4 regions of the Streptomyces sp. NPDC046759 genome follow, and region 3 is predicted to be linked to each of the others. Evidence: riboswitches for the same ligand, from Rfam matches in the RefSeq annotation. Region 3 holds a riboswitch; each other region holds the start of a gene.
What was found. A riboswitch is a leader RNA that binds a small molecule or an ion and turns the genes downstream of it on or off. The one in region 3 is predicted to bind cobalamin.

Region 1: it holds a riboswitch for cobalamin, as region 3 does, so the genes downstream of both, ABZ919_RS15580 (HoxN/HupN/NixA family nickel/cobalt transporter) here and ABZ919_RS17560 (cobalamin biosynthesis protein) in region 3, are expected to answer to the same signal.
Region 2: it holds a riboswitch for cobalamin, as region 3 does, so the genes downstream of both, ABZ919_RS00955 ((2Fe-2S) ferredoxin domain-containing protein) here and ABZ919_RS17560 (cobalamin biosynthesis protein) in region 3, are expected to answer to the same signal.
Region 4: it holds a riboswitch for cobalamin, as region 3 does, so the genes downstream of both, ABZ919_RS30300 (ribonucleoside-diphosphate reductase subunit alpha) here and ABZ919_RS17560 (cobalamin biosynthesis protein) in region 3, are expected to answer to the same signal.

Annotation. Positions count from the first base shown of each region.
Region 1 covers NZ_JBEYYJ010000009.1:249,602-256,709, forward strand. The annotation lists gene ABZ919_RS15555 (hypothetical protein) at 1-708, opposite strand, end outside; gene ABZ919_RS15560 (copper chaperone PCu(A)C) at 878-1,399, opposite strand; partial or broken gene ABZ919_RS15565 (heavy metal translocating P-type ATPase) at 1,396-3,668, opposite strand; gene ABZ919_RS15570 (hypothetical protein) at 3,668-3,916, opposite strand; gene ABZ919_RS15575 (metalloregulator ArsR/SmtB family transcription factor) at 4,067-4,426, opposite strand; cobalamin riboswitch at 4,507-4,697, shown strand; gene ABZ919_RS15580 (HoxN/HupN/NixA family nickel/cobalt transporter) at 4,724-5,833, shown strand; partial or broken gene ABZ919_RS15585 (IS30 family transposase) at 5,888-6,149, opposite strand; gene ABZ919_RS15590 (trypsin-like serine protease) at 6,226-7,095, shown strand.
Region 2 covers NZ_JBEYYJ010000001.1:207,999-215,106, reverse strand. The annotation lists gene ABZ919_RS00975 (hypothetical protein) at 112-486, shown strand; gene ABZ919_RS00970 (cation acetate symporter) at 518-2,269, shown strand; gene ABZ919_RS00965 (histidine kinase) at 2,266-3,465, shown strand; gene ABZ919_RS00960 (isoprenylcysteine carboxylmethyltransferase family protein) at 3,666-4,307, shown strand; cobalamin riboswitch at 4,380-4,500, shown strand; gene ABZ919_RS00955 ((2Fe-2S) ferredoxin domain-containing protein) at 4,560-4,961, shown strand; cobalamin riboswitch at 5,135-5,277, shown strand; gene ABZ919_RS00950 (CbtB-domain containing protein) at 5,314-5,535, shown strand; gene ABZ919_RS00945 (CbtA family protein) at 5,556-6,308, shown strand; gene ABZ919_RS00940 (histidine phosphatase family protein) at 6,416-6,997, opposite strand.
Region 3 covers NZ_JBEYYJ010000011.1:169,526-176,633, reverse strand. The annotation lists gene ABZ919_RS17570 (inorganic phosphate transporter) at 1-1,087, shown strand, start outside; gene ABZ919_RS17565 (hypothetical protein) at 1,124-1,351, shown strand; cobalamin riboswitch at 1,494-1,634, shown strand; gene ABZ919_RS17560 (cobalamin biosynthesis protein) at 1,738-2,682, shown strand; gene ABZ919_RS17555 (cobyric acid synthase) at 2,679-4,187, shown strand; gene cobN (cobaltochelatase subunit CobN) at 4,184-7,108, shown strand, end outside.
Region 4 covers NZ_JBEYYJ010000026.1:99,967-107,074, forward strand. The annotation lists gene ABZ919_RS30280 (cytochrome P450) at 1-449, shown strand, start outside; gene ABZ919_RS30285 (helix-turn-helix domain-containing protein) at 472-1,434, opposite strand; gene ABZ919_RS30290 (hypothetical protein) at 1,527-1,769, shown strand; gene ABZ919_RS30295 (ribonucleotide-diphosphate reductase subunit beta) at 1,682-2,695, opposite strand; gene ABZ919_RS30300 (ribonucleoside-diphosphate reductase subunit alpha) at 2,695-5,064, opposite strand; cobalamin riboswitch at 5,189-5,321, opposite strand; gene ABZ919_RS30305 (GNAT family N-acetyltransferase) at 5,319-5,873, opposite strand; gene ABZ919_RS30310 (ATP-binding protein) at 6,038-7,108, shown strand, end outside.

The DNA of each region.
Region 1 (7,108 bases), on a different contig from region 3:
AGCCGTTCCCAACGGCGGACCCCGAGAAGTGATCGCATGGACGAGAAGGAGGAGACGCGGCGCCCCGGCCGAGCGGCGGCGCCGCGGGTGGACGCGGGGGCGATCGGGGGTATCGGGCAGGGCCAGCAGCAACCGCAGCGGCGCCGCCAGCCATCCGGCCGTCGCCCGCATGATCCGGAAGGCGGCCTTCTCGCCGTACGCCAGCCACAGACCGCACAGCACCGCGGCGAGCAGGTGGGCGGCGAGCATGCCGAACGACGACGAACCGCCGTCCATGGAGTGCCCCATGTGGTCCATGGGGCTCATGCCCGTGCGGTCCATGGGCATGGCGCCCATGTCCATGGAACCCGTCGGCATCGAGCCCGTGCCCATGGAGCCCATCGGCATCGAGCCCGTGCCCATGGAACCCATGCCGCTCATGTCGACGGACGTGAAGCCGCCGGACGAGCCGCTCGTCGATTGGGCGTGGGAGAACGCCTCGTGGAGCACCGTCTGGGCGGCGACCACGACCGTCACGATCACCGGCAGCCCGCGCTCACGCCCCGCCAGACACCAGCCCACGGCACCGGTCACGGCCCCGCCGGCGGCCAGCGCCCACGTCGGCACGTCGCTGCCGGACATCAGGACGTGGCCCAGGGCAGCGAGCAGCACGCACATGGCCGCGAACACCGCGGCCCGTATCGCGCGAGCACACCACCCTGCTGTCATGGCGCCTCATCCTCGCATCCGGGCTTCGGTCGTCATGCGTGGGTACGGACATCCACGCGGGACCGTACTCAATCCGCAGGATGTGATCCAGCCCACGACGACCGGCTGGAACTCGACGACACGCTGCCCCGACGTCTGGGAGAGGATTCCTCCGCCTCAGGGCGGGCGATCAGGGACCGCTGTCGCTCGGACGGATGACGACCGCGATCGTCTCGACCGGCGCGCTGCGCTCGAAGTGCAGCGTGAACGGCACCATGTCGCCCACCCGCCAGCCGGCCCCGGCCCGCAGCGTCACGTCCACGCCGCGCGGCGACATGGACAGCGCGCCGCCCGCAGGGACGCGGGCCGAGGTCACGTCCGGCTTGTACGCGACCCGGCCGCCCAGCATGCGGTGCCCGCTGAGGGTGATCCGGCCGTGCGTGGCGGTGGACGTCACGTCCACCAGCCGGTCGTCCGCGCCACCGACGTTGGCGATGTCGAAGAGCGCCGCGGTGTCCGTGCTGTCCCCGAACGGCAGGAGGACCCGCCCGTGCGAGACGGTGATCCGAGCCGGGCTGCCCGCCTTCCCGGCCCCGGCCCAGGTCGTCAGCCCTCCGAGGGCGAGGCTGCAGGCGGCCACGGGCGCGAGCGCGGCGAGGACGGCGTCGGTCAGCCGACGGCGCGTGGGTCGCCAGAGGTCCTGCTCGGTCATCGGGTACGCCTCCGGGCGGGAGCGGGCGAGGGCTGCCAGGCGCGCAGCCGCAGGCTGTTGCCCACGACCAGCAGCGAACTCACCGACATCGCCGCCGCTGCGAGCACCGGATCGAGCAGGCCGGCCATGGCGAGCGGCATGGTCACCACGTTGTAGCCGAAGGCCCAGACGAGGTTGGCCCGGATCGTGCCCAGCGTGCGCCGGGCGAGCCGGACCGCGTCCGCCAACGCCTCGATGTCCCCGCGTACCAACGTCACGTCGGCGGCCCCGATGGCCACGTCCGTGCCGCTGCCCATGGCGATGCCCAGGTCGGCGCCGGCCAGGGCCGCGGCGTCGTTCACTCCGTCGCCGATGAGCGCGACGCGGTGGCCCTGCTCCTGCAGGTCCCGTACGAGGTCGGCCTTGGCCTCGGGAGTGCAGCGGGCGTGCACCTCGTCGATGCCCAGGGCTGCGGCCACGGACTGCGCGGGTGCCTCACGGTCACCGGTCGCGAGCACCGGCCGCACGCCCAGGCGTCGCAGCCGGTCCACGGCCTGGTAGCTGCCGGGCCGCACCACGTCCCCGACCTCGATCAGGGCCTCGGCCGCACCGTCCACCCGGACCAGGACAGGCGTGTGGGCGGCAGCCTCGGCCACGGACAGCGCGTCTGCCAGGGCGGTGGGCAACTCGCCGTCTGGGGCGAGTACTTCCACCAGCCGGCCCTCGACCAGGCCGCGCACGCCCCGCCCCGGCGCCGCGGCGAACTCACTCACGTCCGGCAGCGTCGCCTCGGGGACTTCCCGCCGGGCGTGGGAAGCGATCGCCCGTCCCAGGGGATGCTCCGAGCCGTGCTCGACGGCCCCGGCCAGTCTCAGCAGCGCCTCCTTGCCCGGTCCGCCGGGTACGACCGTGACGCGGGCGACGGTCATACGCCGCAGGTGAGCGTGCCGGTCTTGTCCAGCACGACCGTGTCGAGGTGCTGCAGCCCCTCCAGTGCCTGGGCTCCGCCGACCAGGACGCCCAGTTGGGCACCGCGGCCGGTCGCGGCCATCAGCGCGGTCGGCGTGGCCAGGCCGAGCGCGCACGGGCAGGCCACGACGAGCACGGCCACGCACGCGGTGACGGCGGCCTGCGGGTCGGCTCCGGCACCGAGCCAGAAGCCGAGACAGGTGACGGCCAGCGTCAGCACGACGGGGACGAAGACGCCCGCCACCGTGTCGGCCAGCCGCTGGGCCCGTGCCTTGCCGGCCTGGGCCTCGGTCACCAGCCGGGTGATCCGGGCGAGCTGGGTGTCGGCACCGACGGCCGTGGCCTTCACCAGGAGCAGCCCGCCGGCGTTGACGGCGGCACCGACCACCGACGAACCCGGCCCGACCTCGACGGGCTCGCTCTCTCCGGTGACCAGGGACAGATCCACGGCCGAACTGCCCTCCACCACCTGCCCGTCGGTGGCCACCCGCTCCCCCGGCCGCACGACGAAGACCTGTCCCGCTCTCAACCGCTCGATTGGGACGAGCAGTTCCACGCCGCCATCGCGCACGGTCACCTCTTTGACGGCGAGTCGAGCCAGCGACCTGAGCGCCAGCCCGGTCCCCCGCCGGGCCCGCGCCTCCAGGAACCGCCCCGCCAGGACGAACAGCGGCACACCGACGGCCGCTTCGAGATAGACGTGCGCCGCGCCGCCCGAAGCCGAGGGCACCAGGGTGAACGGCATCCGCATGCCGGGCTCTCCGGCACCGCCGAGGAACAGCGCGTAGGCGGACCAGGAGAAGGACGCCACCACACCCAGCGACACCAGGGTGTCCATGGTCGCCGCCGCGTGCCGAAGCCCACGCGTCGCACGCACATGGAAGGGCAACGCGCCCCACACGGCGACCGGCGCGGCCAGCGCGAAGCACAGCCACTGCCAGTCACGGAACTGCAGCGCGGGAACCATCGACAGCACGAGCACGGGCACCGCGAACAGCGCGGTGATCAGCAGCCGGTCCCGCTCCTGGCGAGCTCCCTCGGACTCGCCCGCGTCCTCGCCTCCGCGCGTCTCGGGCTGGCTGGGCGGTTCGGGCAGGGCAGCCGTGCAGCCGGCCTTCTCGACGGCGGCGACGAGTTCCTCGGGGCGGATCCGCGGCGGGTGGCTCACCCGCGCCCGTCCGGTGGCCAGATTGACGGTCGCCGTGACCCCGTCCAGCCTGCCGAGTTTCTTCTCGACGCGCCTCACGCAGGCCGCGCAGGTCATGCCGCCGACGGCCAGGTCGGTCGTCACCAGGTCGACGGTCACCGGTTCTCCGCCCATCAGTGGCCGCCTCCGTGCATGTCCCCCGTGTCGTCCGTGCGGCCGCCCCCGCCGGAACCGCCGTCACCCCGGCTCGTGCCGGTGGCGCCGTGCATGCCGGGCGCGACGGGCCCTGCGGCGGCACCGACGGCGTACGACACCGTGAACAGCAGCGACAGCAGGAGAAGGAATCCGCACAGGGCGGGCGGAGGCACTAGCTTCCGCGACACCGCACCCGCGCCGGAGGAGATGTGCCGGGACTCGTCCATCAACCGCGACTCCAGATCACGTTCGTACGGCGTCGGCCGGATCGCGCCGTACTGCATCAGGAGTCGGGGCCGCCGGGGGTCGAGTTCCGGAGCATCGTCGTGGTCCGCGTCACGTGAGGGACGACGGTGCCTGCTTCGCGACGACGATCGTCATGCCTCTCGGGACACGCAGTGTTCGAGCAGCGCGGCCACCGGGCCCTCGACGAGCCGGTAGCGCACGATTCGGCCGTCCTTCTCGCCGTGGACGATGCCTGCGGTGCGCAGCAGGCGCAGGGCCTGGGACACGGCGGTGTCCCTCATGCCGGTGGCTACGGCGAGGTCGGAGACGGCGATGGGCCCGGCCTCGTGGAGGGCGAGCAGCAGGGACAGGCGGCCGGGATCCGAGAGCAGAGAGAAGCGGTCGGCCCAGACGCGTACACGCTCGGGCTCGCCGACGGCGGCGATGGCGTCGCAGACGCGATGGCCGTCGATGGTGCGCTGCCCGGCGCGTTCCGCGGGGACGAGATGCATGGACCCATCATCGCAGTCCGCGAAATCCCGCCTCAATACCTGCACGATTGTGCAGCCTTGCAGCCTCGACCTCCGGCCTTCTAGGGTGAGCGGGCCGTGGTGTTCGGGAAGACCGGTGACAGTCCCTCAGGGGCTCAGTCCGGAGCGGCCCTCGCCACTGTGATCGGGGAGTTCCCGCCCCATGCATTGCCACTGGCCGCGCGGCCGGGAAGGCAGGGGCGGGCGCGTCGACCCGTCAGCCAGGAGACCGGCCACGGCAGCACGATGCTGATCCACGAGGTGCTGGAGCGTGACCGTATGACCATGCCCGAAGGCGTGCCCGAATCCGCCGCCTCCCCTTCCTTTCGCTGGCGGCGCGAGGACACGGTGCGGACCGCGGGCCTCCTGGCCGTGATCGTCGCCTTGCACGTGGTCGCCTTCGGGATCCTCTTCCTCCTCGTGGTCCCGCGCCACTACGAGGTGGGGACCAAGGCGTTCGGGGTGGGCCTCGGCATCACGGCCTACACCCTCGGCATGCGGCACGCGTTCGACGCCGACCACATCGCCGCGATCGACAACACCACCCGCAAGCTGATGGCCGACGGCAAGCGGCCGGTCTCGGTGGGCTTCTGGTTCGCGCTCGGGCACTCCAGCGTGGTCGTCGTCATGGCGGCGCTGGTCGCGGGCGGCGCGAAGCTCGCGGGCACCCTGATGAACGACGGATCCCGGACCCACCAGGTCCTCGGCACCCTGGGCACCACGGTCTCCGGCGGCTTCCTGTACCTGATCGCCGCGCTCAACCTCGCGGCACTGTTCGGCATCGTCCGTGTCTTCAGGGCCATGCGCGCCGGACGCTACGACGAAGCGGAGCTGGAGGCCCACCTCGACTCGCGCGGCTTCATGAACCGCATACTCGGCCGCCTCACCAGGTCGATCCGCCGCCCCGGCCAGATGTTCCCGCTCGGCTTCCTCTTCGGCATCGGCTTCGACACCACCACCGAAGTCCTGCTCCTCGCCCTGGCCGGCAACGGCGCCGCGGCCGGCCTGCCCTGGTACGCGGTCCTCTGCCTGCCCCTCCTCTTCGCCGCCGGCATGAGCCTCTTCGACACCCTCGACGGCACCTTCATGAACTTCGCCTACCAGTGGGCGTTCTCCAACCCCGTCCGCAAGGTGTTCTACAACCTCACCATCACCGGCCTGTCCATCGCCGTCGCCTTCTTCGTCGGCACCATCGAGCTGCTCGGCGTCCTGCACGACAAGCTCGGGCTGAGCGACGGCGTCAGCGGCTGGATCGCGGGCCTGGACCTCGACAACGTCGGCTACGTCATCGTCGGCCTGTTCGTCGTCGTCTGGGCCGTGGCCATCGGCTACTGGCGCCTGGCCAAGGTCGAGGAACGCTGGGGCACCCACACCGCCGACGCCGGCTGACGACGCCGGCAGCGGTGTCCGGGGCCCTGCGGGTGCGGACCGACAGGTCGGTGCCCTTGGGAAGTGGTGCCGGAGCAGGCCGCGGGATTCGCTGGAGCCGCGCTGCCGGGGGCCGGCCGGGTCGCAGAGGCGGACCGGGATGCCGGTGGCGATGGTGAACGCGCCACAGGCGCCCATCTCGCTTCCCTGTGCCCGTGTCAGAGACGGTCGCAGTGGTGACCAGCGCGTCCCTGACACGTTCGGCGCCATGGTCGCCGGGCAGATGAAGGGGCACGACACAGCGGGTGACACGCCCGGCCAGGGGGCCGATGGCCGATCCGGACGGTGGATTGTGACCGGAGCCTCCCGGTGAAGCACCTGCCGATTTCCCGGCCCGCATCGATAATGACCTTGTGCGCTCACTAGTCAGGAACTCCATCCTGCCCCTGACGCTGGTCATCATCGGGGCAGCCGCAGTGGTGGGCGACGCCGCGGGGGAAACCCATGCGGCCAGAAGCAGCGGGCGCAGCGGTTTCGGCAAGTCCGGCGAGCCGGGCCAGGCCTCGCGGGACGAGGACCAGGACCACTCCGCGACGGCCCCGGCCGCGGACGGCAACGCGTACACCCCCCGCAGGACCGAGGAGAACGCCCGGATCGGCGCGGTCTTCGAGAAGGACGACCAGGGTGCCCACTTCTGCACGGCGAGCGTGGTGCAGAGTCCGGGCCGGAACATGCTGATCACCGCGGCCCACTGCGCCTTCGACGCCGACTCCGGACAGCCGCTGAACGACCTGGTCTTCGCCCCCGGCTACCGCAACGGCGACGGACCCACCGGCCTGTGGAAGGTCAGCAAGGTGGTCGTCGACGACCGCTGGGCCGAGTCGCAGGACGAGGATCTCGACGTCGCCTTCCTCGTCGTCGACCAGAAGGACGGCAAGGACATCCAGGACGTCCTGGGCGGCAACGCCCTCGGAATCAACCGCGGCTTCGACAACAAGGTCAAGATCACCGGCTATCCCAGCAGTCGTGACACCCCCGTCTCGTGCCAGAACCGCACCACGAAGTTCAGCGACACCCAGCTGCGCATCCAGTGCACCGACCTCGAGGACGGGACCAGCGGCAGCCCCTGGCTCGCCGACTACGACCCCAAGAGCCACACCGGCACGGTCGTCGGCGTCCTGGGCGGCCATGAGGGCGGCGGCGCCCAGGCCGATGTCTCGTACGCCGCGTACTTCGACGACGACATCGCCAAGCTCTACCGGCGCGCCCAGGACGAGGACTGAGCCCAGCTCATCC
Region 2 (7,108 bases), on a different contig from region 3:
TCCCCGGGTGACGGACCTGTGGCGATTTACGTCCGCCGACTGTCTCGGCGCGGGCCCGCTGCGTACACTCGCCGCAACACAAGGTGATCACCGCGGCGTCGGGAGTGCGTCATGGGTGCGGATTCCGTCCCTCGCAGAGAGGTGGTCACCGGACGGCCGCGCCCCGCGAGCGGTACGGCCGCGCCGGGCCCCGCCGCCTCGCCGCAGCCCCGGCCGGACGTCCAGGTACGCCGGTTGATGCGCCGTCAGCTGCGGGCCGCGCTCACCGCCACGACGTTCCTCGCCCTCCCGCTCGGCCTCCTCCCCGTACTCCTGCGGGCCCTGCCGCACACCGGCGCTGCGCCCCGCGTGCCCCTCACCGTGTGGTTCGTCCTGGGCGTGGCCCCGTACGTCGCCCTGCCGGCCGTCGGCGCCTGGTACGTCCGCCGCGCCGAGCGCAACGAGACCGGCACGGCCGCCGCCGGCGCCCCCGCGGAACGCCCCTGACCATGCGCCGACTTCCCGCCGGGACCGGCCGGTGAACCGGACGTACGGCATCGCGGGTGTGACGGCCGTGATCCTCGCAACCGTCCTCGTCGGCGCGCTCGGCCTGCGCATCTCCCGCACGACCTCCGACTTCTACGTCGCCTCGCGCACCGTCGCCCCCCGCCTCAACGCCTGCGCGGTCAGCGGCGAGTACCTGTCCGCCGCGTCCTTCCTCGGCGTCGCCGGACTGGTCCTCGCCCAGGGCGTCGACATGCTGTGGTTCCCCATCGGCTATACCGCCGGATTCCTGGTGCTGCTGGCCTTCGTCGCCGCCCCGCTGCGCCGCTCCGGCGCCTACACCCTGCCCGACTTCGCCGAGGCCAGGCTGCAGTCCCGGGCGGTGCGCCGGGTCGCCGCCGTGCTGGTCGTCGGCATCGGCTGGCTGTATCTGCTGCCCCAGCTGCGCGGCGCCGGCCTCACCCTGCGGCTGCTCACCGGCGCACCCGGGTGGCTCGGCGGCCTCCTCGTGGCCGCCGTGGTGACCGCTGCCGTCGCCGCCGGCGGGATGCGCAGCATCACCTTCGTCCAGGCCTTCCAGTACTGGGTGAAACTCACCGCCCTGCTGGTGCCCGCGGTGTTCCTGCTGCTCGCCTGGCGCGCCGGCCACGCCCCGGCCCCCGTCTGGGACGACCGGCCCGTCTTCCACCGCGCCACCGAGGTGCGCGTCGACCGGCCGCTCACCCTCACCGTGCACGAGCCGGTCCGTGTGACCGCCACCGGCGCCGTCGACGGCCGACCGGTGCACGCGGCCCCACTGCGGCTCGGCCAGGGCCGCCACCGGATCGGCACGGACACCACCCTGCGCTTCCCGGCCGGCGCCCGCGTCCCCCTGCCGGACCGGACGCCCGAGCGCACCGCGCCCTCCAGTTGGGCCAGGCCGCTGTCCGCGGACCGCGAACAGCACGGCCTGTACTCCACCTACGGACTGATCCTCGCCACCTTCCTCGGCACCATGGGCCTGCCGCACGTCGTCGTCCGTTTCTACACCAGCCCCGACGGCCGCGCCGCCCGCCGCACCACCGTGAGCGTGCTCGGCCTGCTCGGCGCGTTCTACCTCCTCATACCCCTGTACGGCACGCTCGGCCGGCTGTACGCGCCCGACCTGCTGCTCACCGGCGACACGGACGCCGCGGTCCTCGTCCTGCCGGGGCGGCTGATCGGCGGGGTCGTCGGGGACCTGCTCGGCGCGCTCGTCGCCGGCGGCGCGTGCGCGGCGTTCCTCTCCACGGCCTCCGGCCTCACCATGTCCGTCGCGGGCGTCCTCGCCCAGGACGTCCTGCCCACCCTCGGCGTCCGCCACTTCCGGCTCGCCACGCTGCCCGCGATCGCGGTGCCGGCCGCCGCAGCTGCCGTGGTCAGCGATCTGCCGGTGGCCGACGCGGTCGGCCTGGCCTTCGCCGTCTCGGCATCCTCCTTCTGTCCGCTGCTCGTCCTCGGCATCTGGTGGCGCGGACTGACTCCGCCCGGTGCCATCGCCGGACTCCTCCTCGGCGGCGGCTCGGCGCTCGCCGCGGTGACGGCCACCATCGCCGGCGGCGCCCGCTCGGGCTGGATGCACACCCTGCTGGCCTGGCCCGCGGTGTGGTCCGTCCCCGTGGGCTTCGCCGCGATGATCCTGACCTCCCTGGCCACCCGGGACCGCGTCCCACCGGCCACCGCCGCCACGATGGCCCGTCTGCACCTCCCCGAACCCACGCCACCTGTCGCGGCGCGTCGTGGCTGGCCGGGGTGGGGGCGCCCGTGACCGTCCTCGGTGTGGTGGCCCTGGCTCTGGCCGGGTTGGCGTTGTTCGTGCTGGGGGCCGCTTTGGGGCACGGTGCGGCGGCTCGGCAGCGGGAGCACTCGGTGGACGGCGACGGGGCGCACGCCCTGGCCAGTGCCCTGCGCACCGCCGCGTACGCCGCGGCACCCCTGCGCGCCGGGCTCTCCCCGGACACCGCCCGCAAGGCGGCCCGCAGGCTGCGCCCCCTGCTGGGCACGCCGGCCCTCGCCGTCACCGACGACGCCTCCGTGCTCGCCTGGGACGGCGCCGCCGACCATCACCGCGCGGAACTGATCGCGTGCCTCGCCGACCCGCTTCGCACCCGGACCTTCACGCCGTCCTGCGACGACGCCGGCTGCCCGGTCCGCTGGTGCGCCCTGGTTCCGCTCGCCGCCGACGGCGCCGCCCCCGGCGCCCTGGCCGTGTTCGCCGCCGCCGAGTCCACCGCTCTCCTGCGGGCCACCGAGGAAGCGGCCCGTCGGCTGTCCGTGGAGCTCGCCCTGGCCGACCTCGACCGGGCCCGCGCCGGCGCCCACGAGGCCGAGGTCCGGGCCCTGCGCGCCCAGATCTCCCCGCACTTCATCTACAACTCCCTCGCGAGCATCGCCTCCTTCGTCCGCACCGACCCCGGGCGCGCCCGTGAACTCCTGCTGGAATTCGCCGACTTCACCCGCTACTCCTTCCGCCGCGAGGGTGACTTCACCACCCTTGCCGAGGAGCTGCGCTCCATCGAGCAGTACCTCGAACTCGCCCGCGCCCGCTTCGGCCGCCGCCTCCGCGTCACCCTGCGGATCGCTCCCGAAGTGCTCCCCGTGGCGCTGCCCTTCCTCTGCCTGCAGCCGCTCGTGGAGAACGCCCTCAAACACGGCCTGGAGGAGTCCGTGGAGCGCAGTACCGTCACGATCATCGCCGAGGACGAGGGCACCGAGGCCCGGGTCGTCATCGAGGACAACGGCATCGGCATGGAACCGGAACGCCTGCGCGCGATCCTGCGCGGCACCGCCGGTCCGGCCACCGGCATCGGCCTGAGCAACGTCGACCGCCGGCTGCGCCAGGTCTACGGCGACGACCACGGCCTCGTCATCGAGACGGGCGTCGGAGCGGGCACGAAGATCACCCTCCGCGTCCCGAAGTTCCACCCGGGTGTCCAGCCCCAGGCGCAGGCCCCGCCGTCGTGACCGGCCTTCGTGCCCCCCATACCTGCCTTGCCGAACTGCCATGGTCCGCGCGGCTCTTGACACTGCCGGTCGCGTGGGTGTGCGCGGGAGCGCCCCACACGGCCGGTGGGTTCTCCATCCGTGGATGGAGGGCGGCGGAGAGCTCTCCATCGACCCATGGGTGGTGGTGGTCCGCCGGGTGCGCGGAGCAGTCTTGAGGCATGGGGAATCTGCACTCGGCACTGGTCCTGACCACCAGCATCTGCATCCTGGTCTTCGTCGCGGCGTGGGTCGTGGGCGCCGTCTACTTCGGCGTGAGGAGCCCGGCCGGTCCGCGCGCCTGGGCGCACGGACTGCGCCGCACCCTGCCGCGCCGGCTGCTGCTGATCGCGGGCGTCTCTGCGTTCTTCGCGCTGGTCGGACACTCCCGGGGCTTCTGGCGTCACCTGCAGTACTGGCAGCCCGCGCCGGCGCTCGCGGGAGCCGCCCTCGCCGTCGCCTCGACCGCCCTGCTGTTGTGGGCCCGCTGGGTCCTGGGCACCATGTGGGCCAGCGTCCCGACCGTCCAGGAACACCACGAGCTGCGCACGAGTGGTCCTTACCGGCTGGTCCGTCACCCCATCTACACCGGTCTGCTCGGCCTGGTCACCGGCTCCATGCTGGCCTGCGGCTTCGGGGTCTGGACGGCTTTCCCGGCGGTCACCGTCCCCTGGCTGCTGCGGCGGGTCCGGATCGAGGACGGCCTGATGGCCCGGCAGTTCGGCCCCGCGTACGACGCCTACCGCGCCGAAGTCCCGGCGCTGATACCCCGCATACGTCCCGCCCGGACCGGCGCCCAGCATGCCGGCACCGGGCAGCGGTAGCCGGGGCGGCGCCGTGCGGGGCTTCTGCCCGGTGATGGGATGATGACCGGCGATACAGGGCGACGGCGGTCCGAGGAAGCCGGTGCGAATCCGGCGCGGTCCCGCCACTGTGACCGGTGAGCGAGTTCCGGCAGGCCACCACCGCGACGGGGGTGGGCAGGGGGCCCGCGACGACCCGGGAGCCAGGAGACTCACGCGGTCGCCTCCTCGACGGACTCCGGGGCGGATCTCCCCGGGAGGGGAGTGGGCGGAATGCCCGAGAATCCGGTGGATCAGGCGTCGTACGACACTGAGACGGACAGCGGGGCGGTGCCGTGCCGGGTCGTCGTGTGCCGGGACTGCTGCTGCGGCAGTCCCAAGGTGACCGGGGTGGATCACGTGGCGCAGACCGCGCGTCTTCAGGCGGAATTGCCGGTGCGCGTCTCCGAGTGCCTCGACGCCTGCGATCAGGCCAACGTCGTCGTCGTACAGCCGTCCTCCGCGGGGCGTGCCGCCGGTGCGCGGCCGGTATGGCTCGGGCTGGTCAACGATCCGGACGCGACCGAGGACATCGTCACCTGGGTGCGCGCCGGCGGACCCGGTGTGGCTCCCCTGCCGGACATCCTCGATCTGTACGCCTTCACACCGCCGGGGCGCCGTGCGGATGCCCGGTGACGGAGCCGGCCGGGCCGCCGCGGACCACCGGGCCGGTCCGGAACTCGGCTTGCAGGCCGTCGGGTTGCGCGTCACCGGTGAGAACGAGCCGGAGCCACCTGGGACTTGCCCGGCGCCGCACGGACCGTCAGGGGGAGAGGAAGATCACGTCACGGGAGGCGGTCTTGGCCGTGTGCGCGTCACGCGGTACGGTCTGTCCGATATCGACGACGGCGAGACGGAAGCCGGTGGGAATCCGGCACGGTCGCGCCACTGTATGCGGGACCCTCGGAGGGGACTCGTGAGTCAGACCCGTGGCCGTCGTCCTGTGCACCACCGAGATGGGACGCGAACTCCCAGAGGAGGTCCTGCCATGGCGCAGACCGTCGCCCAGCCGACAGCCACTACCCCCGCCGTCCCCGCCAAGCTGCCGCTGAAGGCGATTGCTCCGTGGGCCGTCTTCTTCGGCATCCTCATGCTGATCCTGCTGTACTTCGTCGGCGCCGAACAGGGCGCCACCTCCGTGTTCAACGGCGCGGACGTCCACGAGTGGGTGCACGACGCCCGCCACCTGCTCGGCTTCCCCTGCCACTGACGCGAGGGCACCGCACAGGCATGAACTCCGCAACCGTACGGAACCTTCTCGTGCGGGGCATGCTCGCCGGCCTGGCCGCCGGCGTGCTCGCCCTGATCGTGGCGTATGTGCTCGGTGAGCCGAGCGTCGGCAAGGCGATCAGCTTCGAGGAAGCCCACTCCCACGAGCACGAGATGGAGGTCGTCTCGCGGTCCCTGCAGTCCACCGCCGGCCTCGCGACCGGCGTGCTGGTCTACGGGGCCGCCTTCGGCGGAATCGCCGCGCTCGCCTTCTGTTTCGCGCTGGGCCGCGTGGGCCGTTTCAGCCCGCGCGCCACGGCGCTGCTGCTGTCGGGCTGCGCCTTGCTCGCCGTGTACGTCGTGCCGTTCCTGAAGTACCCGGCCAACCCGCCGTCGGTGGGCAGCGCCGACACCATCGGCAAACGGACCACACTGTACTTCCTGATGATGCTGCTCAGTGTGCTGCTGGCGGTCGCCGCCACCATCCTGGGCAAGAGTCTGGCGCCCAGAACGGGCACCTGGTGGGCGGCCGTGGTCGCGATCGTCGCGTTCGTCGTCGTCATCGGCCTGGCCTACCAGTTCCTGCCGGTCGTCAACGAAGTGCCGAAGAACTTCCCGGCCACCCTGCTGTGGCGGTTCCGGCTCTCCACCCTGGCCATTCAGCTGAGCCTCTGGACAGGCTTCGGCCTGCTCTTCGGCGAGCTGGCGGAACGGCTGCTGAACCCCGGACCGGCGAAGGCAGCGGCCGCGCGGACGGTTCCGGCCGCGCGCTGACTCCTCCGGGACCCAGAGGGCCTTCGGAACCGTCCGAGGGCTCTCCGGCGTTCTCCGGACACCGAAGCGCACGGAACCCGGCAGCCCGGTCCACCGGTCGGCAGTCTCTAGTAGGACTCCGGCACGGCGAGCGGACGCCCCAGACGCAGGTTCCAGCGCCCGGCCCGGCCACTGAGTTCCGTCACGGTCAGCGGCGGCACGTCGAGGCGCCAGAAGACCGAGGCGGGCAGGCCCAGCGCGTGGACGACCGCCGCCCGCACCACCTCCGGCTCGACCACGGCGAGCGTACGGCCCGGCAGGGTCTGCGCGTCGCTCAGCCAGCGCGCCACCCGCCCGCACAGGTCCTGCACGGACTCGCCTCCATGCGGTGCGGAACCGGGGTCCCCGAGCCACCGTCCCACTGCCTCCGGCTCGGCGGTCCCCACCTCCTCCAGGGTGCGTCCGCGCCAGCGGCCCACGTCGAGACCCGCCAACTCCGGCACCGGCACGTCGTCGAGGCCCAGCGCGGCGGCCGTCTCCCGGCAGCGCACCCCGGGCGAGGAGAGGACGCGGGCCGCGGCGGGCAACGACCCGGCCGCCGACCGGGCCCTCGCCGCGCCGCCGTCCTCGATCGGGCCGCCGTCGTCGAATCGGGCCTGCCGGGACGACGCGCTCATGGCGGGGGAGACGAGAAGCACACGGCTGGTCACGAGGTCGCTCCTGCTGCTGGCGCGGTCGGCGGGTGCGGGACTCCTGCCGCACCGCCGCGAACCTAACACCTCGTCACGCAGGCCCGGTCGCCCTGACTGCCCGGCAGCCCC
Region 3 (7,108 bases):
CTTCCTCTCCGTGGAGGTCGCCAACACGATCTCCAAGGGTCTCGTCGACGAGAACGGCATCCGTCCCGAGGTCATCTTCGCCGCCCTGGTCGGTGCGATCCTCTGGAACCTGATGACCTGGCTGGTGGGCCTGCCCTCCAGCTCCTCGCACGCCCTGATGGGCGGTCTGATCGGCGCCGCCGTCGCCTCCGCCGGCTTCGGCGCCGTCCACGGTGACGTGCTGGTCACCAAGGTGATCCTCCCCGCGGTCGCCGCGCCGCTCGTCGCGGGCCTCGCCTCGTTGCTGGCCACCCGGTTCTCCTACGGCATCGGCGGCAAGGCCGAGGGAGTGGCCACCCGCAAGGGCTACCGCGCCGGCCAGATCGCCTCCGCCGGCCTGGTCTCCCTCGCCCACGGCACCAACGACGCCCAGAAGACCATGGGTGTCATCACCCTCGCGCTGATCGCGGGCGGCTCCCTCGCCCCGGGCTCGAACCCTCCCACCTGGGTCATCCTCTCCGCCGGCCTGGCCATCGCGCTCGGCACCTACATCGGCGGCTGGCGCATCATCCGCACCATGGGCAAGGGCCTCACGGACCTGGAGCCGCGCCAGGGCTTCGCCGCCCAGACCAGCGCCGCGACCGCCATCCTGGCCTCGTCCCACCTGGGCTTCTCCCTCTCCACCACGCACGTCGTCTCCGGCTCGGTGATGGGCGCGGGCCTGGGCCGCAAGGGCGGGGTGGTCCGCTGGTCCACCGCGAGCCGCATGGCCGTCGCCTGGGTGCTCACGCTCCCGGCCGCCGCGCTGGTCGGCGCCGGCGCCGAGTCCGTCACGGAACTCGGTGACTGGGGCACCGCGGTGGTCGCCGTCTTCCTCGTCGCCGCGAGCGCCACGATCTGGAAGATCTCCCGCCGTGAGGTCGTCGACCACACCAACGTCAACGCCGTCGACGAGGCCGGGGAGCCGGCCGGCGTCGTGACCGCCGCCATCGCCGCGGTGACCCCGCCCCCGGCGGGGACCCTCACCGCGGACCTGACGGCCACCATCCCCGCCCCGGCCGCCACCGAGCCCGCCGCCCCGGCCGCCCCGCCGGCCGCCACCGTCTGACCCCGGCCGCCCGCGGCTTACTAAGGAAGCACCCCCATGAAGATCGACTGGTCGGCCCTCGGCTCCGTCTTCGGCGTCAGCCTCGTGTTCACGGTGGGCCTGGTGGCCCTGTTCACCCTCGGCGTCAACGGTCTGGCCCGGCGCGAGAAGGCGGCGGCCCAGGGCGAGTCCGCGGCCCTCGCCGTCACCGGCGCCTACGTCTGCTTCGCCGCCTGCGCGGCTGCGGTGGCGTACGGCCTCTACCTCATCGTCTCCAAGTCCTGACCGGGCGCCACGAACCAGGCATCACAAAGGCTCCCCTCCGTTTCTGACGGAGGGGAGCCTTCGCCGTGCGCACACGTCACGGGCGCCCCGTGGTGTGGGGATCGGCACACTCTCCCCGCGCAGGTCAACGGCAAGTTGACGGCCCTTCCGGGCGCGTGGTGGACTGCCCAGGCCATGTACGGCGGCAGAGAGGAAGCCGGTGCGAATCCGGCGCGGTCCCGCCACTGTCACCGGGGAAGAACCCCGTGAGCCAGGAACTCTCACCGCCGGATTTCGTCGAACCAGGGCGCGGACACCCTGAGTGAGGACACGGATCGCCATGCTCGGCTGCCGAAGGACAAGGACCCGCACCAGGCCCGCTCCTGCACCCGCGGCCGGCTGAGCCGATGGGTGCCGATCGCAGCTACGCGTACGGCGCCGCCGCCGGCCTTCTCGGCGACCTGCTCCTCGGCGATCCGCGCCGAGGGCATCCGGTCGCCGCGTTCGGGCGCGCTGCCGCTGCCGTGGACCGCGCGTTGTGGCACGACCACCGCGGCTGGGGCGCTCTGCACACCGCCGTGTGCGCCGGAGGCGCCGTCGCACTCGGCACGCTGGCCGTACGCGCCGCACGCCCCTGCCCCGCCGCCTCCGTCGCGCTGACCGCCGCCGCCACCTGGACCGTGGTCGGCGGTACCTCGCTCGCCCGCGAGGCCCGCACCGTCGGGCGTGCGCTGGAGTCCGGGGACGTCGAGGCGGCGCGGGAGCGGCTGCCGCACCTGTGCGGCCGGGACCCGCAGGCGCTGGACGCCGACGGGATCGCCCGGGCCGTGGTCGAGTCGGTCGCCGAGAACACCTCCGACGCCGTCGTGGGCGCGCTGGTGTGGGGGGCCGTGGCCGGGGTGCCGGGTCTGCTCGGCTTCCGGGCGGTCAACACCCTGGACGCGATGGTCGGTCACAGGTCCCCGCGCTACCGGCGCTACGGCTGGGCCTCCGCCCGGCTCGACGACCTGGCCGGCTGGCCGGGCGCCCGCCTCACCGCCGTACTCGCCGCCGCGGCCGGCCCCGACCCCCGCGCTGCCCTGCGCGCCTGGAAGGCCGACGCCCGCAGGCACCCGAGCCCCAACGCCGGGCCCGTGGAGGCGTCGTTCGCGGGCGCCCTCGGTGTCCGCCTGGGCGGAACACTCTCCTACGGCGGCCGCGTCGAGCACCGGCCCGTACTCAACGGGGACACCGGCCGGGCGGTCCGGGTCACCGACATCGACCGGGCCGTACGGCTCTCCCGCCGCGTCGGCCTGCTCGCGCTCGGCGTCACGCTCGCCGCGCGCCGACTCGTGAAGGGACGTGGCAAGTGAGCGGGGGTCTCCTCGTCGCCGGCACCACCTCCGACGCCGGCAAGAGCGTCGTGACGGCCGGGATCTGCCGGTGGCTCGTGCGTCAGGGTGTGAAGGTCGCGCCGTTCAAGGCGCAGAACATGTCGCTCAACTCGTTCGTGACCCGTGAGGGCGCGGAGATCGGGCGGGCGCAGGCCATGCAGGCCCAGGCGTGCCGGATCGAGCCGACCGCGCTGATGAACCCGGTGCTGCTGAAGCCGGGCGGCGAGCAGAGCAGCCAGGTGGTGCTGCTGGGCCGGCCGGTGGGGGAACTCAGCGCGCGCGGGTACCACGGCGGGCGTCAACAGCGGCTGCTCGGCACGGTGCTGGACTGTCTGGCCGAGCTGCGGGGCACGTATGACGCGGTGATCTGTGAGGGCGCGGGCAGCCCGGCCGAGATCAATCTGCGCCGGACCGACATCGTGAACATGGGGATCGCGCGGAACGCGCGGCTGCCCGTGCTGGTGGTCGGGGACATCGACCGCGGAGGCGTCTTCGCCTCCTTCTTCGGCACGGTGGCCCTGCTCTCGCCGGAGGACCAGGAACTGGTCGCCGGATTCCTGGTGAACAAGTTCCGGGGCGATGTCTCCCTGCTGGAGCCGGGCCTGGAGATGCTGCACGGCCTCACCGGGCGGCGCACCTACGGCGTGCTGCCGTTCCGGCACGGGCTCGGCATCGACGAGGAGGACGGCCTGCGCGTCTCGCTGCGCGGCGCGGTCCGCGAGTCCACCGTCGCGCCCCCGGCCGGCGAGGACGTCCTGCGGGTCGCCGTGTGCGCGATCCCGCTGATGTCCAACTTCACGGACGTGGACGCGCTGGCCGCCGAACCGGGGGTCGTGGTGCGGTTCGTGGACCGTCCGGAGGAGCTGGCCGACGCCGACCTGGTCGTCGTTCCCGGCACCCGCGGGACCGTACGGGCGCTGGAGTGGCTGCGCGAGCGCGGGCTGGCGGACGCGCTCGTGCGCAGGGCCTCGGAGGAGCGGCCGATCCTCGGGATCTGCGGCGGCTTCCAGATCCTCGGTGAGCACATCGAGGACGAGGTCGAGTCGCGGGCGGGCGCGGTCGACGCGCTCGGCGTGCTGCCCGTGCGGGTGCGGTTCGCCCGGGAGAAGACCCTGACCCGGCCGGCCGGCGAGGCCCTCGGCGAACACGTCGAGGGCTACGAGATCCACCACGGCGTCGCCGAAGTCACCGGCGGCCAAACCTTCCTGGACGGCTGCCGGGTCGGCCAGAGCTGGGGCACCCACTGGCACGGCTCGCTGGAGTCGGACGGCTTCCGGCGGGCCTTCCTGCGGGAGGTGGCCGCCGCCGCGGGCCGCCGCTTCGTGCCGGCTCCGGACACCTCCTTCGCCGCGCTGCGCGAGGAGCAGCTCGACCGGCTCGGCGACCTGATCGAACAGCACGCGGACACGGACGCGCTGTGGCGGCTCATCGAGTCGGGCGCGCCGCAAGGACTGCCTTTCATCCCACCGGGAGCGCCTGCATGAGCACAGTGTTGTTGTTGTCGACCGCCGACACGGATCTGCTGGCGGCCCGGGCTTCCGGCGCCGGCTACCGCATCGGCAACCCGACCCGGGTGGACGTCGCCGAGGAGCTGCCGGACCTCGTCCGGGGCGCCGACCTCGCCGTGGTACGTCTGCTGGGCGGCAAGCGCGCCTGGGAGGAGGGGCTGGCCGCGCTGAAGGCGGCCGGGATCCCGACCGTACTGCTGGGCGGCGAGGCCGTGCCGGACGCGGAGCTGATGGCCGAGTCGTCGGTGCCGGCCGGTGTGGTGGCGGAGGCCCTCAAGTACCTGGTCGAAGGCGGTCCGGCGAACCTGCTGGAGCTGTCCCGGTTCCTGTCGGACACCGTGCTGCTGACCGGCGAGGGGTTCGAGGAGCCGCGGACGATGCCGGAGTACGGCGTCCACGGCGCGTACGAGGTCAGAGGCGGCCGTCCGACCGTGGGCGTGCTCTTCTACCGCGCGCACGAGCTGAGCGGCAACACCGCCTTCGTCGACACCCTGTGCGAGGCGGTCGAGGCCGGGGGCGCCAACGCCCTGCCCGTCTACTGCGGTTCGCTGCGCGGCGCGGACGCCGGGCTGTACGAACTGCTCGGCAGGGCCGACGCGCTGGTGGCCACCGTGCTCGCGGCCGGCGGTACGCACGCCTCGCAGGCCTCGGCGGGCGGCGACGAGGAGTCCTGGGACATCGGCGCGCTGGCCGATCTGAACGTCCCCGTGCTGCAGGGACTCTGCCTCACCTCCTCACGGGCCGCCTGGGAGGAGTCGGACGCCGCCCTGTCCCCCATGGACGCGGCGATGCAGGTCGCGATCCCGGAGTTCGACGGCCGGCTGATCACGGTGCCGTTCTCCTTCAAGGAGCAGGGCCCGGACGAGGTCCCGGTGTACGTGGCCGATCCGGAGCGGGCCGCGCGGGTGGCCGGGATCGCCCTCAGGCACGCGCGGTTGAAGCACAAGCCCAACGCCGAGAAGAAGATCGCGCTGGTCTTCACCGCGTACCCGACCAAGCACTCCCGGGTCGGCAACGCGGTCGGCCTGGACACGCCCGCGTCGGCGGTGCGGGTGCTGGACGCGCTCCGGGACGCCGGGTACGCGCTCACCGAGTACCCCGCCGGCGGCGACGAGTTGATCCACCGGCTGATCGAGGCCGGCGGCCACGACGTCGAGTGGCTCACCGAGGACCAGCTGGCCGCGGCGCCCGCGCGGGTGCCGCTGGCGGACTACCGGGCCTGGTTCGGGAAGCTGCACCCGCAGCTGCGGGACGCGATGACCGAGGCGTGGGGCGAGCCGCCGGGCAGCCTGTACGTCGACGGCGACGACATCGTCCTCGCGTCCCTGCAGTTCGGGAACGTCGTCGTCATGATCCAGCCGCCGCGCGGCTTCGGCGAGAACCCGATCGCGATCTACCACGACCCCGACATGCCGCCCTCGCACCACTACATGGCGGCCTACAGGTGGCTGGAGAACAGCTTCGGCGCCGATGCGATCGTGCACATGGGCAAGCACGGCACGATGGAGTGGCTGCCGGGCAAGGGCCTGGGCCTGAGCGCCGGCTGCGCGCCGGACGCCGTCCTCGGCGACCTGCCGCTGATCTACCCGTTCATCGTCAACGACCCCGGCGAGGGCACCCAGGCCAAACGGCGCGGGCACGCCACGGTGGTCGACCACCTGGTGCCGCCGATGGCCCGCGCGGACACCTACGGTGACCTGGCCAAGCTGGAGCAGCTGCTGGACGAGTACGCGCTCGTCTCCGACCTGGACCCGGCCAAGGCGCCCGCCGTCCGCGCCCAGATCTGGACCCTCGTCAAGGCGGCCGAGCTGCACCACGACCTGCACGTGGACGAGCAGCCGGACGACGACACGTTCGACGAGTTCGTCATGCACATCGACGGCTATCTGTGCGAGATCAAGGACGTGCAGATCCGCGACGGCCTGCACATCCTGGGCGGCGGCCCGGTCGGTGAGCCGCGCGTGAACCTCGTGCTGGCCGTGCTGCGCGCCTCGCAGGTGTGGGGCGGGCAGGCGAACGCGCTGCCCGGTCTGCGGGCCTCGCTCGCGGCGCACTTCGGGCTGGACGAGAAGGAGTTGCTGGGCGAGCCCGGTGCCGCGGTGAAGGTGCCGGTGGAGCTGGCGGACCTGGTGGAGGGCCCGGCGCGTACCGCCTCCGACGCGATCGACCTGCTGGAGCAGCTGTGCCGGCGGATCGCTGAGGGCATGGAGGAGCGGGCCTGGGAGCGCGCGGCCGTCCCGGCCGTCCTCTCGGACGCGCTCGGGGCCGAACTCCCGGACGCGCTCGCGGTGCTCGAGTTCGCCTGCGACGAGGTCGTCCCGCGGCTCGCGCGGACCACGGACGAGATCGGGCACATCCTGCGGGCGCTGGACGGCGGTTACGTCCCGGCGGGTCCGTCGGGTTCACCGACCCGTGGCCTGGTGAACGTCCTGCCGACCGGCCGGAACTTCTACTCCGTCGACCCCAAGGCCATTCCGTCCCGGCTGAGCTGGGAGGTCGGTCAGTCGCTGGCCGACTCGCTGGTGCAGAGGTATCTGCAGGACACCGGCGAGTACCCGAAGTCCGTCGGCCTCACGGTGTGGGGCACGTCCGCGATGCGCACCCAGGGCGACGACATCGCCGAGATCCTGGCGCTGCTGGGCTGCCGTCCGGTGTGGGACGACGCCTCGCGCCGGGTCACGGGCTTCGAGGTGGTCCCGCTGCAGGAGCTCGGCCGGCCCCGCATCGACGTCACGGTCCGCATCTCCGGGTTCTTCCGGGACGCCTTCCCGCACGTGGTCGGGCTGATCGACGACGCGGTGCGGGCGGTGGCCGAGCTGGACGAGCCGGTGGAGCGGAACTTCGTGAGGGCGCACGCCGACGAGGACACCCGCGAGCACGGCGACCGGCGGCGCGCC
Region 4 (7,108 bases), on a different contig from region 3:
TCGGATTCCAGCACGTCCGCTCACTGCGGCACACCAACAATGTCGTCGTCGAGGCCATGCGGCTCAGGCCGGCCGTATGGATTCTGACGCGCCGCGCGGTGACCGACACGGCACTCGGTGGCTATCGCATTCCCGCCGGGGCGGACATCGTCTACAGCCCGTACGCGATCCAGCGAGACGCCCGCTCCTACGACCGCCACCTCGACTTCGACCCCGACCGCTGGCTGCCCGAGCGCGCCAAGGACGTGCCGAAGTACGCCATGAGCCCGTTCAGCGTCGGCAACCGCAAGTGCCCCAGCGACCACTTCTCGATGACCCAGCTGAGCCTGATCACGGCGGCGATCTCGGCGAAGTACCGCTTCGAGCAGGCCGCGGGATCCGACGACACCACCCGCGTGGGCATCACGCTCCGTCCGCACGGCCTGAGGCTGCGGCCGATGCCCTGGTAGGACACCTGGTACCGGCGCGCGCTCAGGCGGCCTCCGGGCCCCGGAACGCGCGCCGGTAGGCGTGGGGCGTGGTGCCGAGCGCCCGGACGAACTGGTGCCGCAGCGCCGCCGCCGTACCGAACCCGGTGCGCCAGGCGATCGCGTCCATGGTCTCGTCGGTCCCCTCCAGCAACTCCTGTGCCCGTAGCACCCGTTGGCGCAGGACCCAGCGATAGGGGGTCGTCCCCGTCTCCTGCTGGAAACGGCGCGCGAAGGTGCGCGGCGCCATGTGGGCACGAGCGGCGAGCTGCTCGACGGTGACCTCCCGGTCGAGGTGCTCCTCCATCCACACCAGCACCTCGCCGACGGTGTCGCACGGGCCCTTGGGCAACGGCCGCTCGATGTACTGCGCCTGCCCGCCGTCCCGGTGCGGCGGCACGACCATCCGGCGGGCGATCTTGTTGGCGACCTCGGGTCCCTGTTCCTTGCGCACGAGGTGCAGACAGGCATCGATCCCGGCGGCGGTGCCGGCGGACGTGATCACCGGGTCCTCGTCGACGTAGAGCACGTCCGGCTCGACGGTCAGTCCCGGGTACTGCCGGGCCAGCTCCCCGGCATGGTGCCAGTGCACGGCGCAGCGCCGGCCGTCCAGCAGCCCGGCGGCGGCGAGCACGAAGACGCCCGAGCAGACGCTGAGCACCCGGGCGCCGCGGTCCACACCACGGCGCAGGGCATCGAGCAGCTCGGGCGGGAACTCCCGGCAGTCGTAGGCGGACCCGGCGGGCACGGCGATCAGATCGGCCGCCTCCAGGCGCTCCAGGCCGTGCTCGACCTGCAGGGTGAACCCCGCCGTGGAGCGCAGCACCGGGCCCTCGGCCGAGACGACCGCGAAGTCGTACACCGGCAGGCCCTCGTCGCTGCGGTCGGTGCCGAACACCTCGCAGACGACGGCCATCTCGAAGGGGTTCACGCCGTCCAGGAGCACGGCGGCCACGTTCTGGAGCATGCCCCCAGTGTGCCCCCACGGTGGCAGGAATTTGAAGACGTGCGGCAGTCCTGCCACTCACGGTAAGCAGCATCCGGCGCGACAGTGGTGACATGACTACGGCACAGACAGAAGGACTGCTCGGAATGATCGCCGTGATCGGGATCCTGGGCCTCCTGGTCCTCCCGGCGGTGATCGGCATCGTGCACGACCGGATCATCGACCGCCAGATCAGGAGGGCCCAGGAGGCCCGGCGCGAAGGGAGGGATCAGAAGTCCTCGTCCAGGTCGACGGTGCCCTCCACCGCCACCTGGTACGCCGACGGGCGGCGCTCGAAGAAGTTCGTCAGCTCCTGAACCCCCTGCAGCTCCATGAAGGAGAACGGATTCTCCGAGCCGTAGACGGGGGCGAAGCCCAGACGCGCAAGGCGCTGGTCGGCGACGCACTCCAGGTACTGCCGCATCGACTCCGTGTTCATCCCTGGCAGGCCGTCGCCGCACAGGTCGCGCGCGAACTGCAGCTCGGCCTCGACGGCCTCCCGCAACATGTCGGTGACCTGCTGACCGAGCTCGTCGTCGAACAGCTCCGGCTCCTCCTTGCGGACCGTGTCGACCACGTCGAAGGCGAAGGACATGTGCATCGTCTCGTCGCGGAACACCCAGTTGGTGCCGGTGGCGAGACCGTGCAGCAGGCCCCGGCTGCGGAACCAGTAGACGTACGCGAAGGCGCCGTAGAAGAACAGGCCCTCGATGCACGCGGCGAAGCAGATCAGGTTCAGCAGGAAGCGGCGGCGGTCGGCCTTCGTCTCCAGGCGGTCGAGCCGGTCCACCGAGTCCATCCACCTGAAGCAGAACTGCGCCTTCTCGCGGATGGAGGGGATGTTCTCGACGGCCGCGAAGGCCGCCGCCCGGTCGTCCGGGTCGGGCAGGTAGGTGTCCAGCAGCGTCAGATAGAACTGGACGTGCACGGCCTCCTCGAAGAGCTGACGGCTCAGGTACAGCCGCGCCTCGGGGGAGTTGATGTGCTTGTACAGCGTCAGCACCAGGTTGTTCGCGACGATCGAGTCACCCGTCGCGAAGAAGGCGACCAGACGACCGATGAGGTGCTGCTCCTCGGGCGTCAGCTTCGCGAGGTCGGCGACGTCGGAATGGAGGTCGACCTCCTCGACGGTCCAGGTGTTCTTGATCGCGTCCCGGTAGCGCTCGTAGAAGTCCGGGTAGCGCATCGGGCGGAGGGTGAGTTCGAAGCCCGGGTCGAGCAGGTTCTGGTCTCGGGTGGTCATCACTGGCAGGCCTCGCAGGACTCGGGGTTTTCCAGGGAGCAGGCGACCGCGTCGGGGTCGGCCACCTGCTGTACGGGGAGGGTGGCGGGCGCCTGCGCCCGGGCGGCGCGGGCGATGCGGGTCGCCGGGCGGGAGCGCAGGTAGTACGTCGTCTTCAGGCCCGACTTCCAGGCGTACGCGTACATCGAGGAGAGCTTGCCGATGGTCGGTGTCTCCAGGAACAGGTTGAGGGACTGCGCCTGGTCCAGGAACGGGGTGCGGGCCGCCGCCATGTCGATCAGGCCGCGCTGCGGGATCTCCCACGCCGTGCGGTAGAGCCGGCGTACGTCCTCGGGGATCCAGGCGAAGTCCTGCACCGAGCCGTTCGCGTCACGCAGCGCCTCCCGGGTGCGGGCGTCCCAGACACCCAGGTTCTTCAGGTCCTGGACCAGGTAGGAGTTGACCTGAAGGAACTCACCGGACAGCGTCTCGCGCTTGAACAGGTTCGACACCTGTGGCTCGATGCACTCGTACACGCCCGCGATGGAGGCGATGGTGGCCGTCGGGGCGATGGCGAGGAGCAGCGAGTTGCGCATGCCGACGGACGCGATGCGCGCGCGCAACGCCTCCCACCGCTCGGGCCAGGTCAGCTCGGCGCCGTAGTGGTCGGGGTGCAGCACGCCCCGGGCCGTACGGGTCTTCTCCCAGGCCGGCAGCGGACCGTTGCGCTCGGCGAGGTCGGCGGAGGCCTCGTACGCGGCGAGCATGATCCGCTCGGCGATCCGCGTGGACAGGGCCCTGGCCTCCGGCGAGTCGAAGGGCAGGCGCAGCTTGAAGAAGACGTCCTGCAGACCCATCGCGCCGAGGCCCACCGGGCGCCACTTCGCGTTCGACCGGCCCGCCTGCTCGGTCGGGTAGAAGTTGATGTCGACCACGCGGTCGAGGAAGGTGACGGCCGTGCGGACGGTCTCGTCCAGCCGCTGCCAGTCGATGTCACCGGTCACGGTGTCGACGAAGGCACCCAGGTTGACGGACCCCAGGTTGCAGACCGCCGTCTCCCCGTCGTCGGTGACCTCCAGGATCTCCGTGCAGAGGTTGGAGGAGTGGACCACGTGCCCCGGCAGGGCCGTCTGGTTGGCGGTGCGGTTCGCCGCGTCCTTGAAGGTCATCCAGCCGTTGCCGGTCTGCGCGAGGGTCCGCATCATCCGGCCGTACAGCTCACGCGCGGACATGGTCTTCTTCGCCAGACCCGCAGCCTCGGCCTTGCGGTAGGCGGCGTCGAACTCCTCGCCCCACAGGTCCACCAGCTCCGGCACGTCCGCCGGGGAGAACAGCGACCACTGCTCGTCGGCGTTGACCCGGCGCATGAACTCGTCCGGGACCCAGTGCGCGAGGTTCAGGTTGTGCGTACGGCGGGCGTCCTCGCCGGTGTTGTCCCGCAGCTCGAGGAACTCCTCGATGTCGGAGTGCCAGGTCTCCAGGTACACGGCCGCGGCGCCCTTGCGCCGGCCGCCCTGGTTCACGGCGGCGACCGAGGCGTCCAGGGTCTTCAGGAACGGCACGATGCCGTTGGAGTGCCCGTTGGTGCCGCGGATCAGCGAACCGCGGCTGCGGATCCGGGAGTACGACAGACCGATGCCGCCGGCGTGCTTGGAGAGCCGGGCCACCTGGTGGTAGCGCTCGTAGATGGAGTCCAGCTCGTCCAGCGGGGAGTCGAGGAGGTAGCAGGACGACATCTGCGGGTGCCGCGTGCCGGAGTTGAAGAGGGTGGGGGAGGACGGGAGGTAGTCCAGGCGGCTCATGAGGCCGTAGAGCGCGGCGACTTCGTCCACGGAGCGGGTGGTGTCGTCCTCGGCGAGGCCGCTCGCGACCCGCAGCATGAAGTGCTGGGGGGTCTCGATGACCTTGCGGGTGATCGGGTGCCGCAGCAGGTACCGGCTGTGCAGGGTGCGCAGGCCGAAGTAGCCGAAACGGTCGTCGGCCCGGCGGTCGGTCAGCGCGTCCAGCCGCTCGGCGTGCAGCGTCACGAAGGCGGCGGTCCGGTCGGCGATCAGCCCCTCGCGGTGTCCCACGGCCACGGACTCGGTGAACGACGTCACGCCCTGCGAGGCGGCCTCGGCGCGGATGGAGACGGTCAGCAGCCGGGCGGCCAGCCGGGAGTAGGCGGGGTCCTCGGAGATGAGCCCGGCGGCGGCCTCCGTGGCCAGCTCCCGCAGTTCCGACTCGTCCGCACGAGCCGACCGGCCGCGCAGCGCGGCGGCGGCGACCCGGCCGGGGTCGGCGTCGGGGAGGTCGGCGGTCAGCTCGGTCAGGGTCCGCAGCAGCGCGGCACCGGGACCGTCGGTCTCCAGGGCGCCGGCTGAAGCCGGATCTGCTGGCGCGATGGTCACGTGGGGCTCTCCCTCGCTCGGCACGGGGGCCTTGCGGAGGGCAGGGGGCAGTCACGAGCGCACACGGCGTCGCGTCCACCGGCCCATCCCACGAGGCCCGGACGTCTCAGGGCACCCGGACCGGACGGCCGGGTGCGCTGCCGGCAGGTCCTCGGACTGACTCCTGGGCGCAGACGCGCACAAGTACACCGTTGCGGGACAGTTCCGGATTCGCACCGGATTCCCCTGCGGCGACAGCGAGCATGAGCATACATCTAGTGCCGGGCTGTCGCGTCACCCCCAGATGTTGTGTCGTGGCGGTCTCGGAGCGTCAACTCGTAGGTGAGCAGAGTGACGTCGAGCCGCTGGGGCAGCGGATTCCAGTCCCGCTCGGGTGTGCGCACGAAGCCCAGGCGTTCGTAGATGCGGTGGGCGGTGTGCATGGTGCGCTGGGTGGACAGGACGACGGCGGTGCAGCCCTCGGTGGACCGGGCGCGGTCGACGCAGGCGCGGACCAGGGTCTCGCCGGCGCCCTGCCCGCGGGCGGCCGCCGCCACGGCCAGCATGCGGATCTCGGCCTCTCCGGGGCGGGCGATGTCGGCCATGGGGCCGCCGTTCGGCACGAAGGCGACGCCGCCCAGCAGGATGTCGTCGCGGGTGGCCACGAGGAGCTCGGCTGCGCCCGCTCGTTCTGCCACGTTCCGCAACTCACCGAGGTACTCGTCGCTTTCGCCGAAGTCCAGGAGGCCGTCCTGGAGATAGGCCTGGGCCGTGATCTCGCCGAGGGCCTCGTAGTCGTGGGGAGCCGCCTGCCGGATGACGATGTCCATGGGGCCGAGTGTGCCGGACGGGTACGACGGCGGGCCGCCGGTTTCACCTGGGCCGGGGCCGGGTTGCGGGACGGGCCTGGAGTGCTTCCATGGAAGTGGGTGTGGGTGTCCGGCGGTCCTCCGTCCCGAGCAGGAACGGGCAGAGACGCGGGAGGAGACGCTCCATGCCGAAGATCGTCCGCCACCCACCGGGCAAGGACCGGCCGCGCAACGCACCCATGGCGACGCTCCCACTGAGGGGGCTGGGGCGCCGGATCAGACGCGTGTACCTGCGCCACTGGCACTGCCTGACGGTCCGTTGGGAGGCACGCCAGGACACCACACGATCCAAGAAGTGGCGCAGATGGGTCTCCTACACCAACGCCACCAGGGTCGTCTGGGCCGTCGCCGCGCTCGCCGTCCTCGCCTGGGCCGCCGAGGCCGTGTACATCTCCGTCGCGGGCGGGTCGAACTGGTTCGAGCACTGGCGGAAGAGCCCGGGGTTCGATGGAATCGTCCGCGTCGTCGGTCCCGTCCTGACCGCCTCGCTCGCCGCCGCGCTCTTCCTGTTCTGGTGGTACAGCTGGACCAAGCGCCGCTACCTGAAGAAGGCGCGCCGCGTCCCGCGGGAGCTGGTGGTCACCGCCGGACCGGACACCGCCGAGATCGTCGGCCGGGAGGAGGTCGCCCAGGTCATCACCCAGCGGCTGCGCGAGCGCGACACCCGCCGCCCCTACCTGCTCGTCGGCGGGGTGGGCGTGGGCAAGACCGCCGTCCTGGTGCGGCTCACCGAGATGCTCGCCGAGCAGGGTGCCGTCCCCGTGCCGATCCGGCTGCGGGACGCCACGGGCCCCGACCTGGACTTCGAGCGCATGGCCCAGAAGCGCTTCGCCGAGGCGGCGCCTCGCGGGGTACTGGCCCGCACCAAGACCGACCGTGTCTGGCAGCAGTTGCTCGCCGACGACAAGGTGGTCGTCCTCGCCGACGGCTTGGAGGAGGCCGTTCTCGACGAGGGCGTGCGGCAGGACCGGGACAACATCATCCGCCGGGCCATCGAACGCGCCCACGAGGAGCGGCTGCCCCTGGTCATCGCCTCCCGGCCGCACAGCCCGCTGGAGAGCACCCCCGCCGCCATCGTGGAGCTGGAACCCCTCAGTGAGGAGGAGGCGCTCGACTTCGTCGAGGCTCGCGTGCCGGAGACGGACGAGCGTCGCGTCGACTGGATCGTGGAGACGGCGGAGGTGACCGAGTCTCCC